Regions from separate parts of the Sphingobium sp. L-44 genome, predicted to be linked through region 1. Evidence: riboswitches for the same ligand, from Rfam matches in the RefSeq annotation. Region 1 holds a riboswitch; each other region holds the start of a gene.

Region 1 (7,248 bases):
CCCGCATCAGGTGAATGAGGAAGACCGGCACGCCCAGGATCGCGGTCAGCACGCCCAGCTTCAGCTCGCTGCTGGTCGGGATGACGCGCACGCCGATATCGGCCAGGGTCAGCAGCACCGCGCCGCCCAGCATGGATGGCAACAGCAGCGCGGACGGCGAGCGATCGGTCAGCGGCCGCACCAGATGCGGCACGATCAGGCCGACGAAGCCGATCGATCCGGTCACCGCCACCGCGCCGCCGACACCGATCGCCACCCCCGCCATCAACCGCAGCCGCGCCCGCGACAGGTCGACGCCCAGCGCCCGCGCGCCATCCTCGCCCAAAGTCAGCGCATCGAGCGCGCGCCCGTCATAGAGCAGCAGCGCCGCACCGACCGCGATGCAGGGCAGCGCCAGCAGCAGATGGTCGATGCTGCGATTTTCCAGGCTGCCCATCAGCCAGCTCATAATCTCCATCGCGGCAAAGGGATTGGGCGACAGGTTGAGTGCCAGGCTGATCCCCGCCCCCGCCAACGTTGCGACCGCGATACCCGCCAGGATCAGCGTCAACGGGCTTTCCGACGGCCCGGCAAGCAGGAACAGCGCGCCGATCGCCGCCAGTGCGGTGACGATCGCCAGCAGTGGCAATGCCATCGGATGCAATTCGGACAGGCCGAAATAGAGCGCGATCACCGCCCCCAGCGCCGCCGCATTGGACACGCCCAGCACGGCGGGTTCGGCCAGCGGATTGCGCAGATAGCCCTGCAGTGCCGCGCCCGACAGGCCCAGCATGGCGCCAACCAGCAGGCCGATCGCCATGCGCGGCAGGCGCAGGTCGATGACGATCGCGCGCGCCACCATGTCGCCACCGCCGGCCAGCACCGCCAGAATGCGGGCCGGCGCGATCGTCACCGATCCCAGCGCGACCGACGCGATAGCCGCGACCAGCAGCAGGGCGATCAGCCCCGGCAGCAACAGAGGATGCCGCCGCCCGCTCATGCGCGCCGCTCCTTAGAAGCGGACACGCACGCCGCCATAGGCCGACCGGCCATAGGTGCCATAGCCATAGGCCGTGGCGTAATCCGCATCGAACAGATTGTCGATCCGGCCATAGACTTCCAGATGGTCGCCCACGGGGAAGGACGCGCGCAGCCCGGCCAGCGCATAGCCGTCGAGCCGGCGCGTGTTCGCCGTGTCGTCATAGCTGTCGCCGACCATGGTCAGCGTCGCGCCGGTAGACAGGCCGAAGGACCAGAGATAGTCGGCCGACACACTGACCGCATTGGCGGCGCGGCGCGGCAGGCGATTGCCGTCGGTGGCCCCGCCCGACCGGTCGCGCGCATCGACATAGCTGTAGGATGCCGCCACCGTCAGCGCCTCGACCGGCTTCAGCGTCAGCGTCGCTTCCACGCCCTTGGCGCGGGTCCGGTCCAGATTGCCATAGGTGTAGGTCGCATAATCATAATTGATCTGGTTGCGGGTATCGCGCCGGAAGGCGGTCAGCGACAGCATAGCCTTGTCCCCGTCCAGGCTCTGGTCGAAGCCGATATCATAGCTTTTCGACCGCTCCGGCCGCAGCGCGCTGTTGCCGCTATAGGTGTCGTAGAGCTGATAGAGGGACGGCGCCTTGAACCCCTCGCCATAGGAGAGGCGGATATTGGTCGCGCCGGCATTCGGCGTGTAATTGGCGTTGGCGCCAAAGGTGGTCGCACCGCCGAACTGGCTATGATCGTCATGGCGCAGCCCGCCGGTGACGGCCAGGCCCGTGAGCGGCTTCACCACCGCCAGCGCATAGACGCTGTCGATATTCGCCTTCGCGCTCGCTATGTCGCCAAAGCCGAAATACTCATAGTCCGGCCGCTCATGCTCATAGCCGAAGATCAGCTTGGCCTGATCCACCGGGGCATAGACGCCCTCATATTCGAAGCGCAGATTGGTGCCCGAATAGCCATAGTCCGGGTCGGTGCCGCGCACGAAATAATAGTCGCGGTCGTTGCGCATCCAGGTAACGGCGGCGCGGTTGGTCAGCTTGCCGTCGAGCAGCGCCAGGTTGATCCCGGCATAGCCGACATATTGGTCCAGCTTGCTGACGTCGCTGCTGTCGGCCGGCGCGCCGAAGAAGCTGTCATAGTCGAGATCGGCATGGATATAGTAACCGCGCAGGTCGAGGCTCAGGCTGTCGGAAAAGGCGATCTTCAGCTTGGCATTGGTGGCGATATTCTCATAGCCATCCTTCTCGACGCCGCCGAACGACCGGCCGACCGAGGAAATGCCGTCGGTGTTGAAATAGGCGACGCCCACGCCGCCCGACACCGCGCCGCGCGTGCCCGACACATCGGCCTTCGCGTTCAACGTGTCGCTATAGCCATAATCGGCCGCGGCATTGACCTCGAAACCCTCGCTCGGCGCGCCGGTCATCACATTGACCACGCCGCCGATCGCCTGGCTGCCATAGACCACCGAGTTGGAGCCGCGCAGCACTTCGATCCGGCGGATATTGCCGGTCAACAGATGGCCGAAATCATAGCCGTCGCCGATGCCGCTCGGGTCGTTGACCTTGACCCCGTCGATCAGCACCAGCGTCTGGGTCGTCTCCGCGCCGCGCAGCGACACGCCGGTCACACCGCCGGTGGAACCGTTGCGGCTGAAGCGGACGCCCGGCGTGGTGGCGAGCAGGTCGACGACATCGACCGCCTGGCGCGTCCTGATCGTGTCGGCATCGATCACCGTGATCGCCTGGCCGACCTCGTCGCGCGGCTGTGCGATGCCCGAAGCGGTGACGACGATATCGTCATCCTGGGCCAATGCCGGCGTAGCGGCCAGCAGCGCGATCAGCGAAATCCCCAACGTCTTCATTTTATCGTCCCCCGGCGTCCGTCGATTTGGAACCGGGGCGTCCGCACAAGCGGTCGCTGCGTGAGGATCGGGAAGACGCCAGCGCCCCGCCCCACGCACCGATGCGGCCCCGGCCGCCATGGGCGTCGCTCGACGGAAACACCGCGCCATGGCCATCCCCTGGGCCAGGGCAAGAGCGACCAGACGCCGGCAGGTCTCCTGGCTCGCGGGTCAGGGCAGCGATGCGCCAGCCTTCCCGGACCTATCGGTCCAGTGGCCGGTTCCGGCCCTCCCCTTTTGAAGAGCCTGGGAACCCTGCGCATCGCGCTCACCGCTTACAGTTGCAGGGACAGCCGCGGATTTGGAAGGGCTGCGCCCCCCGCACCGCATTCCCGTTTTCAGCCCTTGCGGGCACCGGCGCGATCATGCGCGTCCGGGGCTTTTGACTACCCCGGCGCGCGGCCCCCATAAGCCAAAGCACAAGCCCTGCCAAGCGGGCCAGGATCGCCCCGGCGGATCGTTGCGCGGCGCCGGCGGGCGGCTATGCAGGGGCCTCTTACCGGGAGACGCCAAATGACCGATTCGCTTGCCATCACTGCCGCCGACGTCGCCGATGCCGCGCGGCTGATCGCGCCGGCGGCGGTCCGCACCCCGCTGATCGAGAATGCCGCACTCAACGATCATTGCGGCCGGCGGGTGCTGGTGAAGTTCGAGGGCGCCCAGCATAGCGGATCGTTCAAGTTCCGTGGCGCCTATAACCGCCTCGCCCGACTGAACGCTGCGGAACGCGCGGCGGGCGTCGTCGCCTGGTCCTCGGGCAATCATGCCCAGGGCGTCGCCTTTGCCGCGCGCCTGCTCGGCATTCCCGCCACGATCGTGATGCCGGCCGACGCCCCTGCGATCAAGACCGCCAACACCCGTGCGCTCGGCGCCGAGGTCGTCCCCTATGACCGCTTCACCCAGAGCCGTGAGGCAATCGCCACCGCCCTGGCCACCGAACGCGGCGCGACGCTGGTTCCCTCCTTCGACGATCCCTTCATCATCGCCGGCCAAGGCACGATCGGCCTCGAAATATTGGAGCAGGCCCAGGCCGCCGGCGCCGACCTCAAGCAGATTCTCGTCTGCTGCGGTGGCGGCGGGCTGGTCGCGGGCACGGCGACAGCGGTAAAGGCCGCCCGCCCCGACATCAGCGTCTATGCGGTCGAACCCGCCGGTTTCGACGACACCGCCCGCTCGCTTGCCAGCGGCGTGCGCGAAAGCGTCTCGCCCGACGCGCGCAGCATCTGTGACGCGCTGCTGGCGCCCAGCCCCGGCGCGCTGACCTTCCCGATCAACCATGCCCTGCTGGCCGGCGGCCTGGTCGTCAGCGACGATCAGGTGCGCGACGCGATGCGCTTCGCCTTCACCATGCTCAAGCTGGTGGTCGAACCAGGCGGCGCAGTCGCGCTCGCCGCCATGCTTGCCGGCCTCGCCCCGCCCACCGACGGCGCCACCGCCCTCGTCATCTCCGGCGCCAATGTCGATCCGGCCACCTATGCCGCGATCATCGGCGGCCCGAACGCCTGACCGCTGGTCTTTTGCCCCGTCCCGCACTAAATGCGGCGCCATGATGAGCCGCTTTTCCAAGATGCATGGTCTGGGCAATGATTTCGTCGTGATCGACGCGCGCCAAGCGCCGGTCGCGATGACGGAGGCGCGCGCCCGCGCCATTGCCGATCGCCATGCCGGCATCGGCTGTGACCAGTTGATCGTCATCGGCGATGCCGAGACCGGCGACCAGGCCGACGTGTCGATGCTGATCTTCAATTCCGACGGTTCGGAAGTGGAAGCCTGCGGCAATGCCACCCGCTGCGTGCCACTGTTCGTCGGCAAGGACGTGCTGATCCGGACCAGGGCCGGGCTGCTCGACGCCAAGGGCGTGGACGGCGGCGCCAGCGTCGACATGGGCGCGCCCCGCTTCGATTGGGACGCGATCCCGCTCGCTTATCCGATGGACACGCTGACGATGTCGGCCAGTTGGGAAGACCTGCCCGCGCCGGCCGCCGTCAATGTCGGCAACCCGCATGTGATCTTCTTCGTCGAGGATCTGGACGCGGTCGATTTCGAGCGCCTCGGCCCGCTGATCGAGCATGATCCGCTCTTCCCCGCCCGCGTGAACGTCAATTTCGCGCAGGTCGTCGGCCCGCAGCATCTGCGCCTGATCGTCTGGGAACGCGGCGCCGGCCTCACCCGCGCCTGCGGCACCGGCGCCTGCGCCACCGCCGTCGCGGCGATCCGGCGCAAGCTGATGGCCGGCCCGGTGACGGTCAGCCTGCCGGGCGGCGACCTGGAGATCGACTGGGCACCGGGCGGCACGATCCGCATGACCGGCCCCGCCACCCATGTGTTCGACGGCGAGGCGGACTGGGACCGCTTCTGACCGTGCCCGGTCCCGACATCATCACCCTGGGCTGCCGGCTCAACATCGCGGAGAGCGAGGCTATTCGCGAAATGGCCGGCGCACAGGACGACCTGATCGTCGTCAACAGCTGCGCCGTGACGGCCGAGGCCGTGCGCCAGACCCGGCAGGCGATCCGCCGCGCCAGGCGAGACCGCCCCGACGCCCGCATCCTCGTCACCGGCTGCGCCGCCCAGACCGAACCCCAGACCTTCGCCGCCATGGCGGAAGTGGACGGCGTGATCGGCAACCGGGAGAAGCTGGAGGCAGCCGCCTTCGCCCCGGTGGCGGATAAGGTCAACGTCTCCGACATCATGGCCGTGCGCGACACCGCGCCGCACATGGCCAGCGCCTTTGCCGAACATGCGCGCGCCTTTCTGGAGGTGCAGAATGGCTGCGACCATCGCTGCACCTTCTGCATCATCCCTTATGGCCGGGGGAACAGCCGCTCCGTGCCCGCCGGCGCGGTGATCGACAAGGCGAAGCAACTGGTCGACGCGGGCTATGGCGAGATCGTGCTGACCGGCGTTGATGTCACCAGCTATGGCCCCGACCTGCCGGGCAGCCCCTCGCTCGGCCAGCTTGTCGAACGACTGCTGCGCCATGTGCCGGACCTGCCCCGGCTGCGCCTTTCCTCGATCGACAGCGTCGAGATTGACGAGCGGCTGTTCGACCTCATCGCCCATGAGCCGCGGATGATGCCGCATCTGCATCTCTCGCTGCAGGCGGGCGACGACATGATCTTGAAGCGCATGAAGCGCCGCCATGCCCGCGCCGATGCCGTGCGCATCGTCGAGCGGGTGAAGGCCGTCCGCCCGGACATCAGCATCGGCGCCGACATCATCGCCGGCTTCCCGACCGAGGATGATGCCATGTTCGCCAACAGCCTGGCGCTGGTTGCCGATTGCGACATCGTCCATGGCCATATCTTCCCCTATTCGCCGCGCACCGGCACGCCCGCCGCGCGCATGCCCCAGCTGGATCGCGCCACCATCAAGGCGCGCGCCGCGCTGCTGCGCGATGCCTGCGCGGCGCAGCGCGACGCCTGGCTCGCCCGGCTGGTCGGCACCCGCCAGTCGGTGCTGGTCGAACGCAATGGCCTGTCGGGCCATGCCGAAAATTTCGCGCCGGTGCGCTTCACCACGCCCCAGCCCCCCTCCACGATCGTCGCGGCCCGCATCAGCGGCCTTGAGAATGGCGCGCTGATCGCGCAAGAGGCGCAATAATGACTGACACCGGCACCAGCTGGCGCGACCGCCTCTTCGGCGGCCTCAAGCGCACATCCGACAAGCTCGGCGAGAATCTGACCGGCCTTTTCACCAAGGCCGCACTCGACGACCAGACCCTCGACGAGATTGAGGAAGCCCTGATCATGTCCGATCTCGGCCCGGTCATGGCCGGCCGGGTTCGTGATCGCCTGGCCGAAGGGCGCTACAACAAGGAACTGACCGAGGAATATCTGCGCGAGATCATCGCGGAGGAGATCGAGAAGGTGCTGGCCCCGGTCGCCCGCCCGCTGGAGATCGAAGCCTTTCCGCGCCCGCAGGTGATCCTGGTGATCGGCGTCAACGGATCGGGCAAGACCACCACCATCGCCAAGCTCGCCAATAATTTCCTGGAACAGGATTATGGCGTGATGCTGGCGGCGGGCGACACGTTCCGCGCGGCCGCGATCGGCCAGTTGAAGGTCTGGGCAGAACGCCTCGGCGTGCCCATCGTCGCTGGCAAGGAAGGCGGCGACGCGGCCGGCATCGTGTTCGACGCGGTCAAGCAGGCGACGGCCACCGGCATCGACGTGCTGATCGTCGACACCGCCGGCCGCCTGCAGAACAAGACCGAACTGATGGACGAACTGGCCAAGGTGCGCCGCGTGCTCGGCCGATTGAACCCGGCCGCCCCGCACGACGTTGTCCTGGTCCTCGATGCCACCACGGGACAGAATGCGTTGAACCAGATCGAAGTCTTCAAGGAAACCGCACAGGTCACCGGCCTGGTC
Region 2 (7,248 bases), on a different contig from region 1:
AGCGCTTCGTCCCCCGGCCCAAGCCCCGCGATCGCGATCCAGCCCCCCTCTGCCGCCGCGAAACTCATGGCCGGCGCCCCTGGCCGTGGATCAGCAGGATCGAGAAATAGGGCGTGACCCTGTCGACATCGGCCAGCCGGGTCACGCGCTGTTCCGGCATGGCGGCATGTTCGACCAGCCATGCTTCATCGCTGCGCCCGGCCGCCGCCACCGCACGGCGCAGCTTGGCGAGGTGCCGGCCGATCTTCATCACCACCAGCGCGTCGGTATCGCGGATGCGGCGGACCAGTTCCTCTTCCGGCAGGGTTGCCATCGCCACGGTCAGCACATCGTCCCCCCAGGTGATCGGCAGGCCGGTCGCATTCCACGCCCCCGACATGCCCATGATGCCGGGGACCACTTCGACCGGGACCAGCCCCGACAGCCGACTGTGCAGATGCATGAAGGAGCCGTAGAAAAAGGGATCGCCCTCGCACAATACGACCACATCCTCGCCCGCCTCCGCGATCGCCAGCAGCCGACCGGTGCAGTCGGCATAGAAGGCGGCTAAACAATCATTGTAGCGCGGATCGGTGAGCGGAATTTCGGTCGTCACCGGATATTCCATCGCCAGTTCGATCGCATCGTCCCGCAACATGCCCTGCGCGATGCGGCGCGCCTGCCCCGGCCGGCCAGCCTTGCGGAAATAGGCGACATGCCGTCCCCCCCGCACCAGCCGGTCGGCGCGCACGCTCAGCAAGTCCTGCGCGCCGGGGCCAAGGCCCACGCCATAGACGGTGCCGCTCATTCCGCGCGGCTCGCCAGCGCATTGATCGCCGCGACCGTGATCGCGCTGCCGCCAAGCCGCCCGTCGACGACGCAGCAGGGGACCGGCTGCGCCGCCCACAGTGCCGCCTTGGATTCCGCCGCGCCGACGAAGCCGACCGGGCAGCCGATGATCGCTGCGGGGCGCGGACAGGCCGGATCCTCCAGCATGTCGAGCAGGTGGAACAACGCCGTGGGCGCATTGCCGATGGCAACCAGTGCCCCGGCAAGATGCGGCCGCCACAATTCCAGCGCGGCGGCGGACCGGGTATTGCCCATCGCCCGCGCCATGTCCGGCACGGCGGTGTCGTGCAAGGTGCAGAGCACGGCATTGTCGGCGGGCAGGCGCGCGCGCGTGACCCCTTCCGACACCATGCGCGCATCGCACAGCACCGGCGCCCCTTCGGCCAGGGCCTGCCGCGCCGCCGCTGCAAAGCCCGGCGAAAAGCGGATATGGCCCGCAAGGTCCACCATGCCCGCGGCATGGATCATGCGCACAGCGACCGGCTCCTCCTCGGCAGCAAAGCGCCCGAGGTCGGCTTCGGCGCGGATGGTGGCGAAGGACTGGCGATAGATCGCCGCGCCGTCCCTCTCATAATCATGGGGCATCAACAGGCTCCGAAATGGGCAAGAAGGTCGGTGGCGGTGAGGTCAGGACGGACGGGCGCCGATCCTGCGCGGGCATGGAAGGCAAGGTCGTAGCGCCCGTCCCGCCCCGTCAGCACGATGTCGGCCGGCATCGCACAGGCACAGCCCTTGGCGCAGCCGGAGACATGAAGGCGGCCCGCCACATGGGGGGCCAACTGGCGGGCGAGGTCGCGCGTCTCCACGCTCGCCTGCGGACAGGCAGGCGCGCCGGGGCAGGCCTCCACATGGATCAGCGGGTCGGCAGCGTCGGCGGACAGGCCAGGCACCTGTCCTTCGGCCAGCAGCATGCGCCACGGGGTCAGCCGCATGGCCGGCGCGTCGAGAAAATGCCGCGCATCGATCTGGCCGAAGGGAAGACCATAGGCCAAGCCGCCATCCCATGCGCCGGGGACCAGTCGCGGGCGTGGCAACGCCGCCTCTGTCATGCCCGTTGCCCAATCCGGCAGGGGCGCATCATGCCGGGCCATGCGCCCCGCGCGCGCGCCGTCGCTCTCCACGAACCATCGGGCGAGCGCGAGCAGCGCATCCACTTCGCCGCCGCTGTCCACCGGCACGCCTTGTGCCCGCCCCTCGGCGCGCAGGATCAGGCCGCCGTCCCGCGCCCGCTCGATGCGAAAATCCCCCGCTTCGCCGGACAGGAGCGGCGCAGCGCCGGCATCGGTGACGAAGCCCATCTTGCCCGGCAAGTCCGGCAGTTCGTCCAGGCGATCGAGCAACTGGCGGGCGATGCGATGGCTGTCATCCCCTTCGCGCCAGTCCGGCGCGACCATCATCATGCGCGCGCCCTCGCGCCGAGCATCGTGGTCGACCAGGCCAAGGTCGAGCAGCCGGTCGAGCAAGGGGCGCCAACTATCGTCGCGCACGCCGCGGATCTGGAGGTTCGCGCGCCGGGTCATGTCGATCAGGCCGTTGCCATGGGCGATCGCCGCTTCGCCCAGCGCCGTCATGTCGGCGGCCGAAAGACGGCCAAGGCGCGGCTTCACGCGCACGATCAGCCCGTCGCCCGCCGCCATCGGACGCCAGGCATCGGGACACCAGCCCCGAACGGCCGGCCCGCGAGCCACCGCATGGTTCGCGGTCGCCCTATCACTGCCCGCGCCGGTCTGGCTCACAGGCACATCCTCCGCGCGCCGGGACGCAACCAGGCGGGGCTTGCCGGCATCGCCGGTCGGCGCGAGGCGGCAGGCAGGCGCGACAGGCGCCCGACACCACGCGGCCGTGCAGCCCCAGCCACACGCTTCGCCGCCCAGACGGAAGAGAGACCGTGCCATGACCAATCCCTGGGTCAGGACAAGAGCGACCGAAACGCCGGCAGGTCTCCTGGCTCGCGGGTCGTTGCGGGATGCACGCCTTCCCGGACGCTCTGTCCAGTGGCTGCCCTCATGGGCTCGTGCATCGCGCTATCCGCTTACAGTTGCAGGGACAGCCGCGGAATAAGGGGCCAGGCCCCCGCACCGCATTCCCGATTAAGTTCCTTGCGGAACACCGGCGTCAGTTATGCAATGCACCAGCATGAACCGGCGCATCGGTGATGCCCTAGTCGAAACATCGGTCTTCGCCAAGACATGGAATGGGTATCGGCAGTCCCGCTGCCGGCTCGACGCCCAAGGCATACCGACGGAAGATGCCGAAACGGAAACCGGAAGCAAGGAAAGCGACGCGGCGTCGGATACCGAAAATTATGGCTGGGGCGGCAGGATTCGAACCTGCGCATGGCGGCATCAAAAGCCGCTGCCTTACCGCTTGGCGACGCCCCAGCAATGCGCCGATCCAAGTCAGCGCGGGACCGCCATATAGCGGCTGATGCACGAAAGAAAAGCCCTCCTGACGATGGACTTCGCCTTTCCCTTTCCTTCCCGCCCAACCCATCTTAGGGATCAACCCCACGCCCCCGCCCCTGCAACCGGAAACCCGCGCCGATGTCCGTCCAAGCCCCCTCGCCCAGCCAGATCGCACCGGCCTCGCCGCTGTTCCTGCGCGAGGACGAAATCCGGCGCGGCATCGAGATGCTCTATTTCGGCTATTCCGCGCTCACCCGCTCGATCGACGAGGGGCTGGCGGCGCAGGGCCTGGGCCGCGCCCATCACCGCGCCCTCTATTTCATCTCGCGCCAGCCCGACCTGACGGTGAAGGATCTGCTGCGCCTGCTGGCAATCACCAAGCAATCGCTCGGCCGGGTGCTCAATGACCTGATCGAGCGCGGCTATATCGAGACCCGGCCCGGCAGCAGCGACCGGCGGCAGAAACTGCTGCGCCTCAGCCCCGCCGGCCGCGCGCTGGAGGCCGAGCTTTTCCGCGCGCTGCGCGAGAAGATGGCGGCCGCCTATGCCCAGGCCGGACAGGGTTCCGTCACCGGTTTCTGGCGGGTGATGGAGGGTCTGATCCCCGATGCCGACCGGTCGATGGTGTTCGGCCTCAGCGGCGGCTGATCGCGAAAGCACGCAACCTTATGGCCGCTGCCGCGCTTTTAGGAGCGTCGTGCGGAAAAGTGGGAACCGGTTTTCCGCTTAAAACGATGCGACAACAAGGAATTTGGCAGCGCCGCGTCAGATATGATGCGGCGCTGCCTAAGCCTTGCCAACGCAATGAGGAGACATCATGCGCGCACCCCTTCTGGCCATCACGGCCCTGTCCGCCCTGGGCCTCGGCCTGTCCGCCTGCTCGGAAAAGGCATCGGACAATCTGGAAAATGCCGGCTCCGCGATCGGCAATGACGTCAGCAACGCCGTCGACGATGCCGGCGCCAGGATCGACAACGGCCTCGACCGCGCGGGCGCCGCGATCGACAATGGCGCGGACCGGATCGGCGCCGCGACCGACCGGGCCGCCGACGATGCCAAGCGCGAGGGCAAGGAAGCCAAGCAGGATGTCGGCGCCTCGCTGGAGCAGGCCGGCAAGGACCTGCGCAACGACAGCCATTGAGACGTATCGGGCCTCCCCATGGGGAGGCCCGGCCTCAGGCCGCGAGAATATATCCGGTCGGCCTGGATGCGACTGGCAGTGACTATTTCCATCTTCATCATCCCGGCCCCTTCGACAGGCTCAGGACAGGCTTGATCCGGGATCGCTTCAGCGCTCTCTATCTGGCCTAGTGCAGAATGGATCCTGACTTTCGTCAGGGTGACGTCTGTAATGATTGTCGGAATTCGACCAAAAGCCGTCCGCACTATCTTCGTCACCCTGAACTTGTTTCAGGGTCCATGCCTCCTAAGAGACCAATGGCTTGTTAGGCTTGATGGATACTGAAACAAGTTCAGCATGACGTTGGTGGGATGGCCGCTACCCACCCAACTCCGTCACCCCAGCGAAGGCTGGGGTCTCAAGCGGTGGAAGCAGGAGGCCAGCCGTCTAGCGCTATCCGTTTATGCCGCGTGCGCCTGCCTGAGATGCCAGCCTTCGCTGGCATGACGAGATAAAGGTCAGTCAACTCCCACCACCACATCTGGCCATTCGTCCGCGCTGCCTAGAAAACCACGTTGCGCACGAAGCGCAGCAGGTCCGTTCCGCGATTGACGAAGACATAGGGGCGGTCGCTGCTGAAGATGAGGAAGTCGCCCGCCGTGATCGTGCGCGTGCCGGCATCCATCTCGACCGTCAGCACCCCTTCCACCACATAGAGCATCTCGTGCCAGTTGGCGGCGTCCGCCTCGGCCGGGTAGCGATCGCCCGGCGCCAGCGACCAAGTCCATAGCTCCGCCTCGCGCGCGGCCGGCACGGTGCCGAGCAGGGTGGCGCGGCTATGCGCATCCTCGCCCTGCCAGGCGAGGGTATCGATCCGGCTATTGTCGGGCATGTCGGGCGCGCGCACGACGTGCGAGAAGCTGACGTCCAGCGCCTGCGCCAGCCGGTCGAGCGTCGACAGGCTGACATTGGCCTCGCCGCTCTCGATCCCCACCAGCATGCGCCGGCTGACCCCCGCCGCGCTGGCCAGCGCATCCTGGCTCAGCCCCTTGGCGGCGCGCAGGCGGCGGATATTGCCCGCGACATGGGAAAGAACGTCCGGGCGCGGGACTTCGACTTGACTGTGCAATATATTGCTCATAACGCGATGTGCATTATGTTGCACAATGCCGCCCTCGACAAGAGCCCTGCGCCCCGGCTGATCATCGGCCGTCCCGAACTCGCGCTGATCGGGATCACCGTGCTGTGGGGCGCGACCTTCCTGATCGTGCATCATGCCATGCAGCAGAGCGGGCCGCTCTTCTTCGTGGGGATGCGCTTCGGCACGGCGGCGCTGCTGGCGCTGCCGCTCGCCTGGCCGGTGCTGCGTGGCCTGACGGCGCGCGAACTGCTGGCCGGGTCGATGATCGGCCTTGGCATCTTCTGCGGCTACACGCTCCAGACCTGGGCGCTGCAGACCATATCCAGCAGCACATCCGCCTTCATCACCGCGGCCTATGTGCCGCTGGTGCCGATCCTCCAATGGGCGATATTGCGGCGGCGGCCGCGCTGGACCAGCTGGGTCGGCGTCGCGCTGGCCTTTGCCGGCCTGATCCTGATCGCGGCCCCGCGCGAAGGGCTGTCGCTGGGCAAGGGCGAGGCGCTGACGCTGATCAGCACGCTGGCGATCGCGCTGGAAATCATCTTCATCAGCCTGTGGGCCGGCAAGGTCGACATTGCCCGCGTCACGCTGGTGCAACTGGCGGTCACGTCGCTGCTCGCCTTCGGCCTGATGGCGCCGATGGGTGAGGCGATCCCGCCCTTTTCCTGGACGGTGATCCTGTCGGCCTGTGGCTTGGGCGCGATGACGGCGCTGATCCAGTTCGTGATGAACTGGGCGCAGCGCACCGTATCGCCGACCCGCGCGACCCTGATCTATGCCGGCGAGCCGGTCTGGGCCGGGATATTGGGCCGGATCGCGGGCGACCGCCAGCCCGCCACGGCGCTGGCCGGCGCGCTGCTGATCATCGCCGCCGTGATCGTGAGCGAACTGAAGTTCGAGCGACGGGGCAAGACGAACTGAAACATCCCCGTTCGCTTCGAGCCCAGTCGAGAAGCGGGTAGCACAATTTGCCGCCTCTTGGCTGTGCTCCGTTTCTCGACAGGCTCGAAACGAACGGAGGTAGGGACTTGGTCAGGCCCGCTTGAAGACCGGCGCGCGCTTTTCGAAAAAGGCCATGAACGCCTCCTGCGCTTCGGGCGAGGCCAGCGCTTCGCGGAACAGCCGGGCTTCTTCGGCGATGCGTGCCTGCAAGACTGTCGGATCGCCCTTCATCAGCCGGCGCGTCGCCATCAGCGCCTGGGGCGGCTTGGCCATCAGCGCCGCCGCCTTGGCGCGGGCATGGTCGAGCAGCGCGTCCCCCGTCACGATCGCCGTCACGAAACCGGCGCGATCGGCCCCTTCCGCATCCATCGGCTCACCCAGCATCAGCATCGCCGCCGCCCTGGCATGGCCCATGATCGCGGGCGCGAGCAGGCTGGAGCCGGCCTCCGGCACGATGCCCAGATTGACGAAGGGCATGACGAAGCGCGCGTCGGGCGCGGCATAGACCAGATCGCAATGGAACAGCATCGTCGTGCCGACGCCCACGGCCAGCCCCTGCACCGCCGCGACGATCGGCTTGTCGAAGGCGGCAATCGCGCTGATGAAATCGAAGGCGGCAGCGCCGCCCTCCGGCCCGGCCATGAAGTCCTTGAGGTCATTGCCGGCGCAAAAGGCGTCGCCCCGGCCCGCGAACAGCACCACGCCAATCTCCGGCCGGCTCGACGCATCGGCCAGCGCGGCGATCATCGCGCGATACATCGGCCCGGTCAGCGCATTCTTCTTGTCGGGCCGGTCGATATGGATTTCGAGCA
Region 3 (7,248 bases), on a different contig from region 1:
TCCCGACCTGTGGGGCGCGGTGGTGGCACATGTGCCGTTCGTCGACGTGCTCAACACCATGCTGGACGAAACGCTGCCATTGACGCCGGGCGAATGGCCCGAATGGGGCAATCCGATCGAGGATGAGGCCGCATTCCGCACCATACAGTCCTATGATCCCTACACCCATGTTAGCGCCCAGGATTATCCGCCGCTGATGGTGACCGCCGGGCTGAACGACCCGCGCGTCACCTATTGGGAGCCGGCCAAATGGGTGGCGAAGCTGCGCGCGACCAAGACCGATAGCAATATCCTGCTGCTCAAGACCAATATGGGCGCGGGCCATGGTGGCAAGTCGGGCCGGTTCGAGAGCCTGCACGAGACCGCGGAGGAATTTGCGTTCATCCTGTGGCAGCTGGGAGTGGAAGGCTGATGGCGTCGAGCTTCACCAAGCAATTCACCGCGCGGCCCGAGGATATCGATGTGCTGGGCCATGTGAACAATGCGGTGTGGGTGCAGTGGATGGAGCAATTGTCGGTCGAACATTGGATGACCGATGCCGACCCGGCCCATGTCGATGCCTATATCTGGGTCGTGACCCGGCATGAGGTCGATTATCGCGGCAACGTGACCGAGGGCGATGTCGTGTCGGGCCGCACCTGGATTCCGGAAGGACCGCGCGGCGCGCGGTTCGACCGGCTGATCGAGTTCACCGGGCCGGACGGCAAGGTGAAGGTGTCGGCCAAATCCACCTGGGCGATGATCGACAAGGAAAGCGGCCGATTGATGCGGGTGCCGGCCGAAGTCGCCGCCAACTTCATCGAGGGCTGAGCCGGCCCAGCTTCAGCGGGCGCTGACGGCCTGGGAGAGGGCGCGGGCTGCCTGCACATAGGCCGGTCCGCCGCACACGGTCCAGGCCTGGGGCAGGCTGATGCGCGCTATGTCGCGCAGCACTGGATGATGCAGCATTTCGGTGCCCTGGTCGGTGATGCGGTCGGTGGCGCTCTCGACGATCAGATAGTCGGGCCGGGCGGCGACCATCTCCTCCAGGCTGACCTGCGCGATCGCTGGCTTGCCAAGGTCGGCGGCCAGGTTGCGCAGCCCCGCCCTCGTCATCAGGTCGTCGACCAGCGTGCCGGTGCCGGTCATGTAGCCGCGCCGCTGATAATAGGCCGCGACTTTGGGCTTCGGCGCGCGGGGCAGGGCGGCGAGTTCCCGGTCCATCCGCGCGATCATCGCTTCGCCGCGGTCGGCATGGCCGATCGCCTGCGCCACGGTGCGGATCGACGCGACGATATCGGCATAGCTGTCCGCGCTTTGCAGATCGACGGCGGGATAATGCTGGGCCTTGAGGATGGCGATCGCCGGATTGCGCCGCGCCGGCATGCCGATCACCAGATCGGGATTGGTCGCCAAAATCTGTTCGGCCGATCCGTCGAGGATGGGCAGGCCCTTCGTTACGGCAGCCACCGCCGACATCTGCCGATCGGCGGCATTATGGGTCAGGCCGGCAATCTGGTCGCGATCGGCCAGCGCGACCAGCAACTGGTCGGCGCACAGGTTGAGCGACACGATCCGTTGCGGACGTTTGCTGGCACTGGCAGGCTGGCGCGCGGTGGCTGCCCATAATGTGGCGCCACCGACCAGGGCGATCATCAGGGCGATCATCCCCTTGCCGGGGCCGATGGGCGCAAATATCCGCATGGCCACCTCCCTTAGCCGGCGCGCTCCGCCAGGCAAGGAAGATTGACGCTCCAGTCGGGCTCGCCTATCGCCCGGACTGCGACAGGTTCCCCGGCAACGGGGATGAAAAGGGAATGGGGTTCAAGACCCCGGCTGCCCCTGCAACTGTGAGCGGCGAGCCTTTGTGCCACATGCCATTGGGACCGCAAGGTTCTGAGAAGGCGGCATGAATCAGCGATGACCCGTGAGCCAGGAGACCTGCCCGTCGCGGTCGTCCTTCGCGCGGACAGGGTGTGCCGAGCGGACGGGGGTGAACCCGCGTGGCGACAGGTGGACCGCAAATTGCGGGGATCATGTCGCGCCCGGCCGGGCACCGATATCGTCCCTGGGATGCGGTCCCTCGTCCGGGGGCTTATGTGTTCAAATATCTGACTTTCTGTTCTGTCCTTCTTTCCACCACCGCTTTCGCCGAAGAGGCGCAGCAGGCACCACCGCCCGATGCCGCTGCCGATGCCGGCGCATCCTCTATCCTCGTCACCGCGACCCGCCTCGCTACGCCGGTCGATCAGGTGCCGGCCTCCGTTACCGTGCTCGACAAGGCCGCGATCGATCGGGCGCAGGATCTGGGCGTCACCGAATTGCTGTTGCGCACGCCCGGTGTCAGCATCTCGCGCAATGGCGGCTATGGCACGGCGACGTCGCTGCGCATCCGCGGCGCGGAATCCGACCAGACCGTGGTCGTGATCGACGGCGTGAAGCTCAACGATCCCTCCTCGGCCGGCGGCGGCTATAATTTCGCAAACCTGCTGGTCGGCGATGCCTCGCGGATCGAAGTGCTGCGCGGCCCCCAGTCGACCCTGTGGGGCAGCCAGGCGATCGGCGGCGTCGTCAATGTCGTCACCGCCATGCCCGAAAAGGCGCTGGAGGGGAGCTTCGATATCGAGGCGGGGTCGCGCGACACGGTCAGCGCCCGCGCGGCGCTGGGCGGGAAGACCGGCCCGGTCAGCTGGCGGATCGGCGGCCAGAGTTTTACCACCGACGGCATCTCGGCGATCAGCCCGGCCTTTGGTGGCAAGGAGAAGGACGGCTATACCAACCGCAGCGTCACCGGCCGGGTCGAGGTCGCGCTGGCGGACGGGATCAGCGCCGATCTGCGCGGCTATTATTCCGATGGCCGGGTCGATTTCGACGCCACCAGCGCGGACAGCCCCGCCTATGGCACCAATCGTGAATTTGTCGGCTATGCCGGCCTTAACGTCGCACTGCTCGACGGTCGCTTCCGCAACCGCTTCGGCTATGGCTATACCGACACCGATCGCGAAAATTATGATCCGCGTAACCAGCGCCAGCAGACGTTCGACGCGGCGGGGCGCAACCAGCGGCTGGAATATCAGGGCAGCTTCGCGATCGCCGATGGCTGGACCGCGCTGTTCGGGGTGGAGAATGAGAATAGCCGCTTCCGCAGCGTGTCGCCTTCGGCGTCGCTTTCGGTGCCGATTCCCGACCCGGCCCGCGGCAAGGCGGAGATCACCAGCGTCTATGGCCAGCTCAATGCCCAGCCGATTACGGGCCTGACCCTGACCGGCGGGCTGCGCTATGACGATCATAACCGCTATGGCGGCCGGACCCTTTTTTCCGCCGGGGGCGTCTGGGCGCTGCCGACCGGGACGGTGCTGCGCGCCAGCTATGGTGAGGGGTTCAAGGCGCCGACCCTCTATCAGCTCTTTTCCGAATATGGGAATCAGGCGCTCGATCCCGAACGCGCCCATGGCTGGGAAGCGGGCGCGGAGCAGCGTTTCTTTGGCGAGAAACTGCGACTGGGCGCGACCTGGTTCGACCGGACGACGACCGACCAGATCATTTATAATAGCTGTTCCACAAGCTCGACCGATCCGCTCTGCTTTACGCCCGGCACCACCACCCGCCGCTATGGCTATTATCTCAATGTCGCGCGCGCCAAGGCGCATGGCATAGAGGCGCAGGTGGCGATCGAGTCGGTCAAGGGGCTGACCATCGACGGCAATTATAGCTGGACCGTGGCGGAGGATCGTTCGGACGGCACTGCGAACGAAGGCAATTGGCTGCCGCGCCGGCCGCGCAACAGCGCCAATGGTTCGATCAGCTATGCCTGGCCGTTCGGCCTTACCACCGGCGCGGCGGTGCGCTGGTCCGGCCACAGCTATGACAATGCGGCCAACACGACGCGGCTGGACGATTATACGCTGGTCGACCTGCGCGCCGAATATGCGCTCACCCCGGCGTTGCGCCTGTTCGCCCGCGTCGAAAATCTCTTCGACGAGAATTATATGACGGCCTATCGCTATGGCACGCTTGGGCGCAGCATCTATGCCGGCTTCCGGGGGCGCTTCTGATGCTGCGCCCCGTCGAACCCGGCCCCGCCATCGTCGCCTGCAGCACCTGCCGCCATTCGGCCGAAGCGCGGGAGGACGGGGAGGGCGTGCGCGGCGGGGCACGGCTGGCGGAGGCGCTGCGCAGCGTGCAGGCCTCCGACCCGCGCTATGCCGCCGTCGCGGTGCAGGACATGCCCTGCCTGTTCGCCTGCCAGGATCATTGCACCGTCCATCTGCGCGCGCCGGGCAAGGTCGGCTATGTCATGGGGCGGTTCACACCGGATGCCGATGCGGCGCGCGCGATCCTCGATTACGCTATCGCCTATGCCGCCAGCGAGCATGGCCGCGTCGCCTTTCGCGAATGGCCCGAAGGCGTGAAGGGCCATTTCATCACCCGTACCCCGCCGGAAGGATTTGTCGTCGAATGAGCTTCGCCTCGGTCACCGATTTCGAAAATGCCCTGGCCAACCTGCCGCCGGCCGAGGAACTGGCGAGCGCGGCGGCACGCGCGCGGCAGGCCGAACTGACCAAGCCATTGGGGGCGCTCGGCCGGCTGGAGGATGTCGCGATCTTCATGGCAAGCTGGCAGGGGCGCGCGGTGCCGCGCCTGAAGCGGGCGCGTGCCGCGATCTTTGCCGGCAATCACGGCTTCACCGTCCATGGCGTCAGCGCCTATCCCGCCGCCGTGACCGCGCAGATGGTCGCCAATTTCGCCGCCGGCGGCGCGGCGATCAATGCGCTCGCCGGTGTCGCCGGGCTGGAACTGGCGGTGCGATCGATCGATCTGGACCGGCCAACGGCGGACTTCACCATTGCCCCCGCCATGACCGAGGAGGAGTGCCTGACCGCGCTGTCGATCGGCGCGGCGGCGGCCGAAGAGGATCTGGACCTGCTGGTCGTGGGCGAGATGGGGATCGGCAATTCGACCGCCGCCGCAGCCCTGAGCGCCCGCAGCTTTGGCGGTGCGGTCCGCGACTGGGTTGGTCCCGGCACGGGCGTCGATGGCGAGGGGATCGCGCGCAAGATCGCGACGATCGATCGCGCGCTCGCCTTCCATGCCGATGCGCCGGACAGCGCCTTCGAAACGCTGCGCCGGCTGGGCGGACGCGAACTGGCGGCGATTGCCGGCGCGGTGCTGCGCGCCCGCCAGCTGGGCGTGCCGGTGCTGCTCGACGGCTTCATCAGTTGCGCCGCGATCGCGCCGCTGGTGGCGCAGGTGCCGGTCTTTGCCGACCATTGCCTGGCCGGCCATTGCTCGGCCGAGCCGGGCCATGGCCTGCTGCTGGAGCGGATGGGCCTTGAACCGCTGCTGCGCCTCGACATGCGATTGGGCGAAGGCAGCGGCGCGGCGGTGGCGGCCAATATCGTCCGTGCGGCCGTAGCCGCGCATAGCGGCATGGCGACCTTTGCCGAGGCGGCGGTGTCGACCGCGACATGATGGGCATGCCGCTCCACCTGCTGCGGCATGGCGCGCCCGAGACGCCCGGCCTGTTGCTGGGGCGGACCGACAGCGTGCCGACGCGCGCGGGCATCGATGCCTGCCTGGCGCAGGCGGAGGGGCTGGAGATCGAGATGATCGTGACGTCCGACCTGCAGCGCGCCCGGCAGGCGGCAACCGCGATCGGCGAGCGCGCCGGCTTGCCGGTTTGGGTCGATCCGCGCTGGCGGGAACTGGATTTCGGCATCTGGGATGGCCTGGCCCCGGCCGATGTCGATCCCGAGGCGCTCGCCCGTTTCTGGCAGGATCCCGATGGCTTCGCGCCGCCGGGCAGCGAGGGATGGACGGCATTGCTGGGGCGGATCGCCGATGCGGTCGAGGATCTGCCGCGCGTGCCCACATTGGTGCTGACCCATGGCGGGGCGATGCGCGCGGCGCTGGCCCATCTGTGCGGGTTCAGCGTGCAGCAGAGCTGGAGCTTCGGCCTGCCCTATGCCGCCTTGCTGTCGCTGGAACGCTGGACCGGGGAGCCGCCACTCGCCCGCATCACGGGCCTGCGCCCATGAAGGGGCTGGTCCTTGCTATCCAGTTTCTGACCCGCCTGCCGATGCCGAAGGTGACAGCGAACGAGACAGACTTCGCACGGTCCATTCGATGGTTTCCGGCGGTCGGCGCGATTGTCGGTCTATCTGTCATGTTCGCTGTCAATCTTGGCGTTCACATCGATCCCTGGATCGGGGCGCTGGCCGGGCTGCTCTGCTGGGTCGGCGTGACCGGGGCGCTGCATCTCGACGGCTTGGGTGACATCGCCGACGCCTGCGGCGCGGTGCATAAGGGGCGCGACCGGCTGCTGGCGGTGCTGGCCGACCCGCATGTCGGCAGTTTCGGTGTGGTGGCGATCGGGCTGCAACTGATCGCCAAGCTGCTGCTGCTCCACGCGTTGGTCGAACGGGGCATGATGCTGCCGCTGCTGCTCATTCCCTTTGCCGCGCGGATCGGGCCGCTGCTGTGGGCACGCATGCTGCCGCCGCTGCATGCCGGGCTGGGCGCGCGCTTTGCCGATGCCGTCAAAACGATCCACATCGCCCTGTGGATAAGTCTGTTGATAATCGCCGCCTGGTGGCTGCCGGCCCTGCTCGCGGCGCCGCTGCTGATGCTGGTCTGGGGCCTGTGGCTGAAGCGCAGGCTGGGCGGCATTTCCGGCGATGGCCATGGCGCGGGCATTGAACTGGTTGAAAGCGGGCTGCTTTTCGTCGTCCTGATCGCGGGCGGCACGACATGACGACGCGCTGGACCTGGCATGGCGGCGGCGTGGCGGCGGCGAGCGCGCATTTCGGTGGCGCGCCCGAAAGCTGGCTCGACTTATCCACAGGCATCAATCCCCATGCCTGGCCCGGCGCGGCCGAGCAGGCGATCGACTGGCGCGCCTTGCCCGACGAGCAGGGACTGCGCGCGCTCGAACAGGGGGCGGCCGATCATTTCGGCGTCGCGGCCGATCATGTCTGCGCGCTGCCGGGGACGGAGGTTGGCCTGCGCCTCGTTGGCGCATTGCTCGACGGTTCGGTCCGCCATGCCAGCCCGGCCTATCGCACCCATGGCGCGATGGTGCAGGGCGCCGCGCCGGTCGATCTCGGCCATCTGGACGAAGCTGACGGGCAGACGCTGATCCTCGCCAATCCCAATAATCCCGACGGGCGCATCCATGGCGTGGCCGATCTGCTGGCCCTGCTCGACCGGCGCGGGCCGGACGGCTGGCTGGTGGTGGATGAGGCCTTTGCCGATGGCCATCCGGGCATC
Region 4 (7,248 bases), on a different contig from region 1:
GTCGACCATCGGGTGCTGACCTATGCCGATCTGCGGTCGCTGACGCCGAACACGGACCTGCGCACGCCGACCCGGTCGCTCGACATCCATCTGACCGCGAACATGGAACGCTATATGTGGTCGTTCGATGGGGTGAAGCTGTCGGAAGGGGCCGAGCCGATCGCCTTCCGTCATATGGAACGGGTGCGCGTGACCCTGATCAACGACACGATGATGCCGCATCCCATCCATCTGCATGGTCATTTCTTCGAACTGGTGACCGGCGCGGCTGCGCATAATCCGCGCAAGCATACGGTGAATGTGCTGCCGGGCGGCAAGGTCAGTTTCGACTTCACCGCCGATGCGCTGGGCGACTGGGCCTTCCACTGCCATATGCTGATGCACATGCATGCCGGGATGATGCGGGTCGTGACGGTGCGCCATGGGGAGGATGCAGCATGAAGCTGATCGCGCTCCTGCTGCTCGCCGCCGCTGCGCCGGTGCAGGCCCAGACCATGGACCATGGCGCGATGGGCCACAGTATGCCCACCACCGATGCTGCGATCCCACAGGGCACGGCCCCGCCGGTGCCGACCGATCATGCCGCCGACGCGCTCTATGACCGCGCTGCCATGGCCCGCGCCCGCGCGGCGATGATCGCGGAAGGGGGCGGCATGACCTATTCGCAATGGATGCTCGATCGGCTGGAATATCGCGCCGGCAAGGGCGCGGATGGCTATGCTTGGGAAGGCGAGGGCTGGATCGGCGGCGACATCAACCGCTTCGCGGTCAAGAGCGAAGGCGAGGGGACGTTCGGCGGATCGCTCGAACGGGCCGAGGTTCAGGCGCTCTACAGCCGGGCGATCGACCCCTGGTTCAACCTGCAGGCGGGCGTGCGGCAGGATTTCGGCGAAGGGCCGGAGCGCAGCTATGCGGTGATCGGCATCGATGGCCTGGCGCCCTATTGGTTCGAGGTCGGGGCCGAAGCCTTTCTGTCGACCAGGGGCGACGCCCATCTGCGGCTGGAGGCGAGCTATGACCAGCGCATCATCCAGCGGCTGATCCTGCAGCCCGCCGCCGAGTTCAATCTGGCGGCGCAACATGTGCCCGAACTGGGGATCGGCGCCGGCCCGTCCGATATCGAGCTGGGGCTGCGGCTGCGCTACGAGATCGCTCGCGAATTCGCGCCCTATGTCGGCGTCAATTGGGAGCGCAAGCTGGGCGACACGGCCGATTATGCCCGTGCCGCCGGCGATAAGCCATCCGCCACCAGCCTGGTCATCGGCCTGCGCGCCTGGTTTTGAGACCGGCTTGCAGCCCGCCTGATATTCGATTATCGATCCCGCCGATCCTGCGCCGCACGGCATGGGATCATGATCGCGCCGGTGTCCCGAAAGGGGCTTAATAGGGAATGCGGTGCGGATGGCCCTCTCATGCAGGGTGTCGTCCAAATCCGCAGCTGTCCCTGCAACTGTAAGCGGTGAGCGCGATGCATATGTGCGGACGGCAGAATGACCGATCCGCCAGCCACTGGGCCGGACGCTAAATCCTGCGAGGCCTGGGAAGGCCGTGCATCAAGCGATGACCCGTGAGCCAGGAGACCTGCCGGCGTCTGGTCGCTCTTGCCTTGGTCCAGGGGATGGCCGCGGCACGGTAACTTCCGTCTGAGCGACGAACGAGCGGCTGGGGCCGCTGCGACGACGCGCGTCGGTTGCCCTTGGGCGCCCGGCCGGCGCGTGTGTCGGACGTTCGCGCGCGTGCCGCTCGTGAAGGTTGCCCCCGCCCGTCGAACGCGGCGCCGGATGGGGGAATAAATGAAGTCCATTATCGTTTCGCGGGCCGCCCTGGCCCTTTCGCTTGCCTTTGCCTCGCCGGCTCTGGCCGATGAGGCGGAGGGCGACAGCATCGTCGTCACCGGCACCAGCCTGGAAGAGACGCTGCCGCAGCAACTGTCGCGCTATGGCCATGCCATCGAGATCGTCACCGACACGCAGATCCGCGATGCCGCCGCGATCGACACCGCCCGCGCTCTGGAAGCGGTGCCGGGCCTGTTCATCCGGTCGCAGTCCGGGCCGTTCAGCTATGTCGACATTGCGCTGCAGGGTTCGCGCACCAAGGATGTGCTGTGGACGATGGACGGCATCCGCCTCAACAACCGCCTCTATGGCGGCACCTCGCCCAACGACACTATGGCCGCCAGCATGATCGAGCGGATCGAGGTGCTGAAAGGCGGCGAAAGCCTGTTCTACGGCACCCAGGCGGCGGCCGGTGTCATCAATGTCGTCACCCGCGACTTCAGCGATGATCTGGGCGGCCAAGTCAATGCCAGCCTCGACAGCTTTGCCGGCACTAGCCTGGATGGCTATGTTCGCGGCGCGATCGGCCAGCATCGCTTCGTGGTCTGGGCCAATCGCAGCCAGTCGGACGGCTATCGCCCTTATGACGTGATGCAGCCCAGCGCCACCGATCGCGCGCGCGGCTATGACCTCTGGTCGGCGGGCATCAAATATCAATATGATATCGCGCCGGACCTGCGCCTCAACGCGCTCTACCAGCATACCAAGGCCGATCTCGACAATATCAGCGCGACCCGGACCAAACAGAGCCGCAACGACCGCAACGAGGAAGTGGCCAGCCTGCGGCTCGACTATACCGGCGAGGATGGCGTGCAATTCTTCCTCAAGGGCTATTTCCACGACTGGAAGACTGCCTATGTCCAGATCCGCAACCCCGTGCCCGCGGGCCCGCCGCAGGTCATCTACCCGGCCGGCACCTTCTGGGGCTATCAGGATTATGGCGGCAGCGCGGTGGTGCAGCTCAACATGCTGCGCGGCATCGACACGCTGATCGGCTATGATTTCCAGAGCTTCAACGGCCGCGACGACGTCCTGCTGATCGCGCCGACCGATGAACAGGTCCATGCCGGCATCTTCCAGTTGCGCACCAATGACGAATTGTCGAGCAAGGGGCGGATCGCGGCGGGCCTGCGCTACAACAAGGCGAAGGGATCGGAAAAGACGATCTGGAACGTCTCGGGTCGCTATGATGTCAGCGACGCGCTGTTCGTGGAGGCCAATGGCGGCACCTCCTTCGTGCTGCCCGACGCCTCGCAGCTTTATGGCAATGATCCCTGTTGCGAGGTCGGCAACCCGAACCTGAAGCCCGAGGAGAGCCTGAACCTCAACGCCGCGCTGGGCGGCGCGCTGGCCGGCGGAGCGATCCGCTGGAAAGCGACCTATTTCAACCGGCGCATCACCGATCTGATCGACACGACCTATGATGATCCGGCCTTTCCCGACGGCACCTATATCAACGTTCGCGACAAGGTGCGGGCCGAAGGCGCCGAGCTGGAGCTGAATGCGGACCTGACCGGTGGCTGGGGCCTGTCGGCCAGCTACACCTGGTCGCGCGTCCGCAATCAGGGCAGTTCGGTGCAGCGCGATCGCAATCCGGAACAATATGGCCGCGCCGCGATCGTCTATGCGCCGGAAGCCAGCCGCTTCGGCGCCAATCTGTCGGCCAATTGGGTGGGCGATGTCTGGTCGACCGCATCGGGCTTTGGCCGGATGAACTATGGCAATTATGCCGTGGTCGATGCGGGTGCGCATCTGTGGCTGGACCAGGCGCGGCGCAACCGGTTCGGCGTCAATGTCGAGAATCTGTTCGACCGCGACTATGCCTCCACCGGCTATCGCTCGGCGGTCAGTGACGCAGGGGTATTGGATGGCAGCAACAGCCGCTTCCTCTACTTCTACCGGGGCGTGCCGCGCACGCTGCGGGTCAGCTATGGCCTGAGCTTCTGACCATGTTGCGGCCGGTCCTGCTGCTGCATCGCTGGCTGGGCATCATCATCGGCGCGGTCATGACGCTGTGGTGCCTGTCCGGCTTCGTGATGCTCTATGTCGACTATCCGCGCCTGACACCGGCCGCGCAGCTTGGGGGGCTCACGCCCCTCAAGCTGTCGGCCGGGCAGGCAGGGATGTTGCCCGACGCCATGATGCTGTCCGCCGCCCGGATCGAGATGATGGCGGGGCGGCCTGTGCTGCGGGTCACCCCCGCGCTCGATCCGACGCGCACCATCCCGCAGATGCGGGTCTCCGCCGGCACCCATGACTGGGCGTCGGGGAAACCGGTCGAGCAGGTCGATCCGCAAAATATCCACAGGATCGCGCGCGAATTCGGCCGCAACAGCGCCATTGCGGGCCCGCCAGAGCGGATCGCGCAGACGGAGATGGACCAGTGGACGGTCCAGACCTTCCGCCGTAATGCGCCGCTCTACCGCGTCGATTATGCCGATGCGGCCGGGACGCAGGCCTATGTCTCGGGCAGGAGCGGGGAGGTGGTGCAGCTGACCACCCGCTTCCAGCGCTTCTGGGGCTGGCTCGGCGCGGTGCCGCACTGGCTCTATCCCACGATCCTGCGACAGGATGGCGCGCTGTGGAGCCAGGTCGTCATCTGGACCTCGCTGATCGGCTGCTTCCTGACGATCACCGGCCTGTGGGTCGGCATCGCCCGGTTGCGCCGGCGCCGCGACGGCAGCATCGGATCGCCCTATCGGGGCCTGTGGTGGTGGCATCATATGGCCGGGCTGTTCTTCGGCATAGTGACGCTGACCTGGGTAGCGAGCGGGCTGCTGTCGATGAACCCCTGGGGGCTGCTGGACAGCGAGGCGATGATGACGCAGCGCCAGCGGCTGAACGGCGACTTCGCCTGGGGCGATGCGCGCCGAGCGATCGCGGCGCTGCCTGCCTTGCCGACGGGTATCGTTCGGCTGGAAGCAGTGCCCTTTGCTGGTGCCGTCCATCTGGTGGCGATCGATCGGGCTGGCAAGGCGCAGCGTTTCGACGCTGCTGGCCGGCCTGCCACTTTGTCGGAAGCGGGCTTGCGCGCGGCGCTCCATGACGGTCCGGCGATTGGCTCGATCGTCCTGCTGCGGCAGGAAGACGCTTATTATTATGGTCACAAGGCCAGCGTCGCCCTGCCGGTGTGGCGTGTCATCCTGGCCGATGAGCAGGCGACACGCCTCTATGTCGATCCGGCATCGGGCCGCCTGATCCGCGCCTTCGACCGCAACGGCCGCGCCTTCCGCTGGCTGCAGGACGGGCTGCACCGGCTCGACTTCCCGCTGCTGCGCACCCGTCCCTGGTGGGATCTGGTCGTCCTGCCGCTGCTCGCCATGGTCACGCTCGTCTGCGGGACGGGGACATGGATGGGCCTTTCCAAGCTGCGGCGCGACCTGCGCCGCGTCCGCAATCGCCGGCGGCGCGCCCGCGCCGTGCGGCCCCTGATCGGAGAAACCGCATGACCGCCACCCCTTTGCAGGCGTCGCTTCGGCGACGCAGCGTGCCGCTGATCGCGGCGCTCGTCCTTGCCAATCTGGCCGTCTGGGGCTGGGCCTTCGCCCTGTTCGGCGACCGACCGGTGATGATGGGCACGGCCCTGCTCGCCTGGGGCCTTGGCCTGCGCCATGCGGTCGATGCCGATCATATTGCCGCGATCGACAATGTGACGCGCAAGCTGATGCAGGATGGGCAACGGCCGCTGACCGTGGGCCTTTGGTTCGCGATCGGCCATAGCGCGATCGTGCTGATCGCCGCGCTGGGCCTCGCCTATGCGGTCAGTGCGCTGGCCGGGCTGGAGCGGTTCCGTGCGGCCGGGGGCGTTGTGGCGACGCTGATCTCCGCCACCTTCCTGTTCGCCATCGCGATCATGAACCTCGTGATCCTGCGCCAGGTCTGGGCGACCTTCCGCCGGGTGCAGGCGGGCGGCACCTATGTCGAGGCGGATCTCGACATGCTGACCGGCGGGCGCGGGCCGCTGTCGCGCCTGTTCCGCCCGGTCTTCCGCCTGATCTCGCGCCCCTGGCAGATGGCGCCGCTCGGCTTCCTCTTTGGCCTGGGCTTCGACACCGCGACCGAAGTCGCGATCCTGGGCCTGTCCGCCGCGCAGGCGAGCGACGGCTTCGCGCTCGGCCCGGTGCTGGTGCTGCCCCTAATGTTCGCGGCGGGCATGGCGCTGGTCGATACGGTCGACGGCATGCTGATGATGGGCGCCTATCAATGGGCGTTCGTGAAGCCGCTGCGCAAGCTCTACTACAACATCGTCATCACCGCCTTGTCGGCAGCGGTGGCGATCGGCATCGGCACGATCGAGACGCTGGCGCTGCTCGGTGACAAGCTGGGGCTCTCCGGCGGCATCTGGGATATTGCCGCCACGCTGGGCGAGCATTTCAATGATCTGGGCTTTGCGATCATCGGCCTGTTCATCGCCTGCTGGATCGCCAGCGCGCTCTTCTATCGCTGGAAGGGCTATGACGCGATCGAACTGACCCCGGCGGGCGAGGTACGCGCCTAACCTATGCCGTTCGCTTCGAGCCTGTCGAGAAGCCTATGTGCAGCGTTTCTCGACAAGCTCGCAACGAACGGGGGAGGAGCAGTGGTCCGGCTCAGCCTTCGCGCGCGACCTGGAAGCCGGCGAAGGACTGGCTCACCGGCATCAGTTCCAGCGTGTTGATGTTGAGATGCGCGGGCTGGTTCGCGACCCAGAGCAGGGTGGCGGCGATGTCGTCCGCCGTCATCGGATTGGCATTGCCGTAAAGGGTGTCGGACGCCTGCTGGCTGCCGGTGCGGACCAGCGTGAATTCGGTCTCCACCATCCCCGGCTCGATCGATGTGACGCGCACGCCGGTGCCGTGCAGGTCCGACCGCAGGCCGAGCGAGAATTGGCGCACGAACGCCTTGGTGCCGCCATAGACATTGCCGCCGGTGTAGGGATAGGTCGCCGCCACCGAGCTCAGATTGATGATCCCGCCTTTGCGCGCGACCAGGCCGGGCAACAGCTTGTGGGTGACGGTGACGAGACCGGTGATGTTGGTCTCGATCATCTGCTGCCACTGGGCGAGGTCGGCCGACTGGGCCGGCGCGGTGCCGAGCGCCAGGCCGGCATTGTTGACCAGCATGTCGATCGCACGGAAAGCTTCGGGCAGGGACGCCAGCGCCGCATCGATCGCGGCTTCGTCGCGCATGTCGAATATCAGCGGGCAGAAGGCGTCACCGATTTCGGCGGCCAGCTTTTCCAGCCGATCGGCGCGGCGGCCGGTGCCGATCACCTGCCAGCCATCGGCGGCAAAGGCGCGGACGGTGGCTTCGCCGATGCCGGCGGTGGCGCCGGTGATGAGGACGGTCTTGGTCATGTCGGTCTCCTATCCGCTGTTGGCGGTCGCCTTAGAGCCTGTTTGAAAAATCGCGAAAGAGCGATTTTTCGTTACGG

What was found. Region 1 has a riboswitch for cobalamin ahead of AC13EK_RS18550 (TonB-dependent receptor plug domain-containing protein). Riboswitches for the same ligand answer to the same signal wherever they lie in the genome.
Region 2: another riboswitch for cobalamin. It lies ahead of AC13EK_RS11650 (cobalamin biosynthesis protein CobG); the one in region 1 lies ahead of AC13EK_RS18550 (TonB-dependent receptor plug domain-containing protein).
Region 3: another riboswitch for cobalamin. It lies ahead of AC13EK_RS10290 (TonB-dependent receptor plug domain-containing protein); the one in region 1 lies ahead of AC13EK_RS18550 (TonB-dependent receptor plug domain-containing protein).
Region 4: another riboswitch for cobalamin. It lies ahead of AC13EK_RS08255 (TonB-dependent receptor plug domain-containing protein); the one in region 1 lies ahead of AC13EK_RS18550 (TonB-dependent receptor plug domain-containing protein).

The regions. Positions count from the first base shown of each region.
Region 1 covers NZ_JBSXOQ010000112.1:48,590-55,837, forward strand. Annotated here, with positions in the region: gene AC13EK_RS18545 (FecCD family ABC transporter permease) at 1-979, opposite strand, end outside; gene AC13EK_RS18550 (TonB-dependent receptor plug domain-containing protein) at 992-2,836, opposite strand; cobalamin riboswitch at 3,008-3,249, opposite strand; gene AC13EK_RS18555 (threonine ammonia-lyase) at 3,389-4,381, shown strand; gene dapF (diaminopimelate epimerase) at 4,422-5,234, shown strand; gene mtaB (tRNA (N(6)-L-threonylcarbamoyladenosine(37)-C(2))-methylthiotransferase MtaB) at 5,237-6,478, shown strand; gene ftsY (signal recognition particle-docking protein FtsY) at 6,478-7,248, shown strand, end outside.
Region 2 covers NZ_JBSXOQ010000088.1:63,659-70,906, forward strand. Annotated here, with positions in the region: gene cobJ (precorrin-3B C(17)-methyltransferase) at 1-68, opposite strand, end outside; gene cobI (precorrin-2 C(20)-methyltransferase) at 65-787, opposite strand; gene AC13EK_RS11645 (precorrin-8X methylmutase) at 784-1,413, opposite strand; gene AC13EK_RS11650 (cobalamin biosynthesis protein CobG) at 1,413-2,465, opposite strand; cobalamin riboswitch at 2,746-2,957, opposite strand; tRNA gene AC13EK_RS11655 (tRNA-Gln) at 3,135-3,209, opposite strand; gene AC13EK_RS11660 (MarR family winged helix-turn-helix transcriptional regulator) at 3,372-3,881, shown strand; gene AC13EK_RS11665 (hypothetical protein) at 4,051-4,374, shown strand; gene AC13EK_RS11670 (helix-turn-helix domain-containing protein) at 4,916-5,482, opposite strand; gene AC13EK_RS11675 (DMT family transporter) at 5,510-6,415, shown strand; gene AC13EK_RS11680 (enoyl-CoA hydratase) at 6,527-7,248, opposite strand, start outside.
Region 3 covers NZ_JBSXOQ010000083.1:4,369-11,616, forward strand. Annotated here, with positions in the region: gene AC13EK_RS10275 (S9 family peptidase) at 1-412, shown strand, start outside; gene AC13EK_RS10280 (acyl-CoA thioesterase) at 412-810, shown strand; gene AC13EK_RS10285 (ABC transporter substrate-binding protein) at 823-1,683, opposite strand; cobalamin riboswitch at 1,750-1,942, shown strand; gene AC13EK_RS10290 (TonB-dependent receptor plug domain-containing protein) at 2,079-4,034, shown strand; gene AC13EK_RS10295 (DUF1636 domain-containing protein) at 4,034-4,441, shown strand; gene cobT (nicotinate-nucleotide--dimethylbenzimidazole phosphoribosyltransferase) at 4,438-5,451, shown strand; gene AC13EK_RS10305 (histidine phosphatase family protein) at 5,448-6,017, shown strand; gene AC13EK_RS10310 (adenosylcobinamide-GDP ribazoletransferase) at 6,014-6,733, shown strand; gene AC13EK_RS10315 (threonine-phosphate decarboxylase) at 6,730-7,248, shown strand, end outside.
Region 4 covers NZ_JBSXOQ010000078.1:3,275-10,522, forward strand. Annotated here, with positions in the region: gene AC13EK_RS08245 (copper resistance system multicopper oxidase) at 1-441, shown strand, start outside; gene AC13EK_RS08250 (copper resistance protein B) at 438-1,283, shown strand; cobalamin riboswitch at 1,346-1,603, shown strand; gene AC13EK_RS08255 (TonB-dependent receptor plug domain-containing protein) at 1,794-3,782, shown strand; gene AC13EK_RS08260 (PepSY domain-containing protein) at 3,785-5,284, shown strand; gene AC13EK_RS08265 (HoxN/HupN/NixA family nickel/cobalt transporter) at 5,281-6,333, shown strand; gene AC13EK_RS08270 (SDR family NAD(P)-dependent oxidoreductase) at 6,425-7,171, opposite strand.